DNA from 2 places in the Shinella sp. genome. Region 2 is predicted to be linked to the other one. Evidence: predicted binding sites of a transcription regulator. Region 2 holds the regulator's gene; the other holds the start of a gene.
The links. Region 2 encodes LexA, which represses DNA repair genes until DNA is damaged. Its sites were predicted from a motif close to TGTTCNNNNTGTGTTCNG; they were not measured.
Positions count from the first base shown of each region.

Region 1 (3,178 bases), on a different contig from region 2:
CCGTATTGCCGATGTCGCGCAGGTGCCGCAGCGTGTCGAGAAGGCGGGCATTGTCGCGCTGGTGCAGGCCGATGGAGGGCTCGTCGAGCACATAGAGCACGCCAGTGAGGCCCGAGCCGATCTGCGAGGCAAGACGGATGCGCTGGCTTTCGCCGCCCGACAACGTGCCGGAATTGCGCGACAGCGAGAGATATTCGAGGCCGACATCGTTCAGGAAGCGCAGGCGCTCGCGGATTTCCTTGAGGATGCGGACGGCGATCTCGTTCTGCTTGCTATTGAGGCTCTCCGGCAGAACGTCGAACCAGTCGCGTGCGACGCGGATCGACATGGCCGTCACTTCGCCGATATGCAGCTTGTTGATCTTCACCGCCAGAGCTTCGGGTTTCAGGCGAAAGCCGTTGCAGGCCGGGCAGGGCGCGGCGGACATGTAGCGCTCGATCTCTTCGCGCGACCATGCGGAATCCGTCTCTTTCCAGCGGCGCTCGAGGTTCGGCACGATGCCTTCGAAGGTTTTTACCGTCTTGTAGGAGCGTGCGCCGTCCTTGTAGTTGAACTCGATCTTTTCCTTCGTGCCGTTCAGGATGGCGCCCTGCGCCGCTTCCGACAGTTCCGACCAGCGGTTGGAAAGCTTGAAGCCGTAGGCGGCGCCGAGCGCCTCCAGAGTCTGGTTGTAGTAGGGCGAGGAGGACTTTGCCCAGGGCGCGATGGCGCCGTCGCGCAATGTGCGTTCGGTTTCCGGCACGATGAGGTCCGGGTCGATCTTCTGCTGGCTGCCAAGACCATCGCAGGTCGGGCAGGCGCCAAACGGGTTGTTGAACGAGAACAACCGCGGCTCGATTTCCGAGATGGTGAAGCCGGAGACCGGGCAGGCGAATTTTTCGGAAAACAGCACGCGCTCGTGCGTCTCGTTCAGCGACTTGTTGGCCGAGCCGCCGGCGGAGGTTTCCTCGACCGGGAGTGGCTTGTCGGCGAACTCCGCGATGGCCAGGCCCTCGGCGAGCTTGAGGCACGTTTCAAGGCTGTCCGCCAGGCGCGAGGCGAGATCCGAGCGCACGACGACGCGGTCGACCACCACGTCGATGTCGTGTTTGTATTTCTTGTCGAGCGCCGGCACATCGGCGATCTCGTAGAACTGACCGTCGACCTTGACGCGCTGAAAACCCTTCTTCATCAGCTCGGCGAGTTCTTTTTTGTACTCGCCCTTGCGGCCGCGCACGATGGGCGCGAGGATGTAGAGGCGTGTGCCTTCGCCGAAATCAATGACGCGATCGACCATCTGGCTGACCGTCTGGCTCTCGATCGGCAGGCCCGTCGCCGGCGAATAGGGGACGCCGACGCGCGCAAAAAGCAGGCGCATGTAGTCGTAGATTTCGGTGACCGTGCCGACGGTCGAGCGCGGGTTCTTCGAGGTCGTCTTCTGCTCGATGGAGATGGCCGGCGACAAGCCGTCGATCTGGTCGACATCCGGTTTCTGCATCATTTCGAGGAACTGGCGCGCATAGGCCGAGAGGCTCTCGACATAGCGGCGCTGACCCTCGGCATAGATCGTGTCGAAGGCAAGCGACGATTTGCCGGAGCCTGACAGCCCGGTCATGACGATCAGCTTGTTGCGGGGCAGGTCGAGATCGATGCCCTTGAGATTGTGTTCGCGGGCGCCGCGAATGGAAATTGTCTTGAGTTCGCTCATGATATCCAGCGTCAGAAGTTCTTGCGCATTCGATTTAGGGGTTGCCCCTATGTAGGAACTGGTTGGGCGGTGTCCATGCGCGGTCGAAGGAATCCGTGCCCGTTTCCGATTCGCTTGACAAGAGTGTAGGGAATTATTAGAACAAAAAAAGAACGAATTTTTGCAATTGATCTGTGGATTATAGTCCCATGGGGCGGCGCTGGCGCATGGCAGCCGATAAGATGCCGCATTCATGGTGTGAAATGATGTCGGGCGCGAGAGCCCGGCGCGACAACGGGATGTATGGGTATGGCTGGAAGCGTCAACAAGGTGATCTTGGTCGGGAATGTCGGTGCGGACCCGGAAATCCGTCGGACGCAGGACGGTCGGCCGATCGCCAACCTGCGGATCGCGACCTCTGAGACCTGGCGCGACCGCAACAGCGGCGAACGCAAAGAAAAGACGGAATGGCACAATGTCGTCGTCTTCAACGAAGGCCTGTGCAAGGTCGTCGAACAATATGTGAAGAAGGGCGCCAAGCTCTACATCGAAGGCGCGCTGCAGACCCGTAAGTGGCAGGACCAAACCGGCAACGACCGCTATTCGACGGAAATCGTGCTGCAGGGCTTCAACTCAACGCTGACCATGCTCGACGGTCGCGGTGAAGGCGGCGGCGAACGTCGTGGCGGTGGTGATATCGCTGGCGGCGCGCCAAGCTACGACGATTACGGTTCGCGCCCGTCTTCGGGTGGCGGAAGCAGCAGCGGTGGCGGCAGCCGTTCTGGCGGTTCGCCGCTCTCGCGCGATATGGATGACGACATCCCGTTCTGAGGATGTAATGGGCATCCACGATCCTGTTTAAAGGCGCCCGGATTGGCGCCTTTTTCCTTTGTTAAGCGGCGCCGGAGCTTTTTTCGTCTCATGTTGCGAATAGACGGACAAGCCTGATCGTTGTTGCTTCGGCAATCCTGATGGCAACCGGACATATTCGTCGGATGAATGTTCATGAGCAAGAATATCAGCAAGTTTCTCAGTCTGGTTCTGCGGCACGAGCCTCAATCAATCGGCATTGAGCTGGATGCCGGCGGTTGGGTCTCTGTGGACGATCTGATCGTCCAGGCACGCCGCGCCGGTGTCGACATCGATGACGATGCACTGCGCACAGTTGTGGCCGAAAGCGACAAGAAGCGGTTTACGCTTTCTGCCGACGGGGCCCGAATACGCGCAGCCCAAGGGCATTCGGTGGCGGTCGATTTGGACCTGGTACCGGCCGTGCCACCGGAGATTCTGTTTCATGGGACGGCAATCGCTTCGCTCGAGGCCATCTTACGCGAAGGACTCACGCCGCAAGGACGCCAGAAAGTCCATCTTTCGGCGGACATGGAGACCGCGGTCAAGGTTGGCCAGCGGCATGGGAAGCCGATGGTTCTAGCCGTTGCGGCAGGCCGCATGCAGGCTGATGGCCTTACGTTCTGGCAGGCCGACAACGGAGTCTGGCTGACGGATGCCGTC
Region 1 covers NZ_JBQVPI010000015.1:123,213-126,390, reverse strand. Annotated here, with positions in the region: gene uvrA (excinuclease ABC subunit UvrA) at 1-1,687, opposite strand, end outside; gene ACT6VE_RS23565 (single-stranded DNA-binding protein) at 1,976-2,497, shown strand; gene ACT6VE_RS23560 (RNA 2'-phosphotransferase) at 2,672-3,178, shown strand, end outside.
Region 1: uvrA (excinuclease ABC subunit UvrA) is a predicted target of LexA. The motif match lies at 1,825-1,842, and genes of this name have one in related genera.

Region 2 (3,178 bases):
GAGTTGCTCAATGAGAGCCTGTTCTTCGGCCTCGACCACGCCCGCAGCGCCATCGCGGAATAGGCGGACGATTACAACAATTTCCGGCCGCACTCATTGCTCGGATACCAGACCCCGGCAGACTATGCCGGGATCATCGCCGCAACCGGCTCCAACGCTACGCGATGTGGAAGCTTCGCGTAGCGTTGGAGCCGGTTGCTCACACCGCGCCATTTGGCGTATCAAAAACCGCCGAGGCTCTAATCGCTGCCGGAGGAAAGTTCAGGGGAAGGTCACCGGGAATAAAGATCTATGACGACGGCCAGATAGGCAAAACCTTCGCTGGTACGGATGTAGATGATGTCGGTGACCCAGACCTTGTCTGGAGCCTCGACGTCGAATTGCCGATCCAGCGTGTTGTCGATGACAACGGAAGGTCTGCCACCATAGACGCTGGGACGGCGTTTGTAGCCGATCTGAGCCTTGATACCGGCAATCCGGGTCAGGCGGGCAGCCCGGTTGGGGCAGCATGTCTCGCCGTGATCGAGCAGGTCGTCATGAAGCTTGTGATAGCTGTAGACCTTGCCGATCTCTTCCCAAGCCGTCTGGAGCAGATCGATCTGCCGCTTGTCCTCGCAGGCACGCTTGCTCAACGGCATCCGAAGCCAAGCATAAAACCCGCCGGGATGGATGCGGAACAGGCGGCACATCATTCGCACCGAAAACCGCTGTTGATGCTGGGCAATGAACGCGTACTTTACTTTGCATCCCTAGCGAAATACACGGTGGCATTTTTTATAATATGTCGCGTTCCTGGGTGAGACGCGCCAGCTCCTTCTTGAGCCACCTGATCTCTTTTGCCTGGTAACTACCCTGCTCACCGGGCGTCGAAGAAAACTTCTTCTTCCACTCATAGAGAGAATGCTGGTTGACACCCAGCCGCTGCGAAACTTCCGAAACCGGATAGCCCCGCTCAGTGATCTGACGCACCGCGTCACGCTTAAAATCGTCGCTGAAATTAGCTTTGCCCATATCCGCCTACTACCTCAAATTTAGGAAGGAAGACGTCTACAAATCTCAGGGCTATTCATGTTGATGAATTTCGCGACGCCGAACCAGCCAACATTTTGGAACTCATCGTTGAGCTAAATGCCACAAACCGTGTTCAATAGCCAAATCCGCAAGATGGAGTATTATGGAACTTAGAAACATCGAATAAGTTATTATTATTAAACGAAATCAATAGCATAGAAGGCTAGCTGAATTTAAAAGTCACACTTTTGGTGATTCTGGCGGTTTCGTCGCGAAAAAGTATCGAAATTTCAGAACCTTATTGTATTGGAATCTAGATTAATTGTCGCCATTTCAAGGACCGAAATCTGGATTAATTTCCACGCCACCAACACAGCCTCTGCAGGCGCGGCTCTTGCAGAACACATATGGAACAGATAGTGTATGTTCTATATTTGTTTCGCGATTCTGGAGTGGGCGGCGATGTTGACACGTAAGCAACAGGAACTTCTCTTGTTCATCCATGAACGGATGAAGGAATCTGGCATACCGCCATCTTTCGACGAAATGAAGGATGCTCTGGATCTTGCATCGAAATCGGGTATCCACCGGCTGATTACGGCACTCGAAGAGCGAGGCTTCATTCGTCGCCTGCCCAATCGCGCACGCGCACTGGAAGTCATCAAGCTTCCGGAGGCGTATTCGCCCAGCCTGCAACCGCGACGCGGCTTTTCCCCGGCCGTCATCGAGGGGAGTCTCGGGAAGCAACAGGTAACAGCTGCGCCGCCCCAGCGCACGTCAAGCCAGGCAGACATGCCCTCCTCCGTTTCCGTGCCGGTCATGGGGCGTATCGCGGCGGGTGTGCCCATCTCGGCCATCCAGAACAATACCCATGAAATCACTGTGCCTGCAGAAATGATCGGTGGCGGGGAGCATTATGCGCTGGAGGTCAAGGGCGATTCGATGATCGAGGCCGGTATCCTCGACGGCGACACTGTCATCATTCGCAATACGAACACTGCCAATCCCGGTGAAATCGTCGTGGCGCTGGTCGATGATGAGGAAGCGACGCTGAAGCGCTTCCGCCGCAAGGGTGCATCGATTGCGCTTGAGGCCGCCAATCCGGCCTACGAAACCCGTATTTTCGGGCCGGATCGCGTCAAGATCCAGGGCAAGCTCGTCGGCCTCATTCGCCGCTACCATTAAAGCCTGTCGCGTAAGCGCGTGCAGCGCCAGAGCGACATGCGAAAAATCGGATACCCAAAGCGCGAGACGTGAAGCTGAAATATCGCGACATGCTTTAATCGCCCTTGCCAGCGTCATAAGTAGCTGTGCGCCAATCGTATGTGCGGTGTCGTGACCAGGGGCGGTGAAGCGTTTCGACGGCCGAGCCAAAGAGGGTGTCGGAGACGACGGGGTGTGCTTGATCGACCGCCGACTGGATTTCCAGGGCGCCGGTCTGCCTCAAATGTCGAACCGTGATGAGGCGCGCACCTGAGCGGCAAGTCTCCAGCCGGATTGCCACCGGCACGATGACGAGATCCGCCCGTCGCACGCCGTACCGAGGAAGGCGAGGTCTTCCAGCGCCACGATACGCCATCCGCTGGGTGAAACAGCGGCGCAAAAGGCTTTTGTCTCGCAGATGAAGCCGGTGCGGATGCGGGCTGCATCGAGTGCTGCGGCCATGGCTGCTTTGGCCTTTTGCCGGTCCGCTTTTCGGCGGGGCCGCTTCTGCCTGACCTTGTTTGTGGGCTCTGCGTTCTTGGCTTCCACCGCCAGTCCGTCCGTTTTACGAATTTCAGGTTTCATCAATCCGTCGAGGCGAAGGGCGCGCCGCCATTGCGCGTAGATGAAATCCGGGGGGCTGGCGCGGTTGACCGCTGCTTTTTCGCCAAGCAGAATCGCAACCAGGCGGCCATCTTCCGACACGAGAATCTCCGGCCTCGTGCCTCCGCCGGGCCAGCAGGCGACAAGGATACCGAAGACGACGAGAAGCGTGCCGGCGTGGCGCAGCCGGGTCCGCAGAAGGCAGACAAGGCCGCCGCCGATGCCGATGAGCAGGAAGGCGATCTCAGGGATGCGGCCGGTGACGACCTCGCCCTTCCAGCTAGCAACCCATGTCGAAAGCATGATCATCCACTCGATGCCCTTGCCCATGATCGCAAAGGGAATGGCATCGAGGCCAAAG
Region 2 covers NZ_JBQVPI010000034.1:4,161-7,338, forward strand. Annotated here, with positions in the region: partial or broken gene ACT6VE_RS30425 (IS3 family transposase) at 1-129, shown strand, start outside; partial or broken gene ACT6VE_RS30430 (IS3 family transposase) at 276-1,011, opposite strand; gene lexA (transcriptional repressor LexA) at 1,474-2,196, shown strand; gene ACT6VE_RS30440 (ComEC/Rec2 family competence protein) at 2,455-3,178, opposite strand, start outside.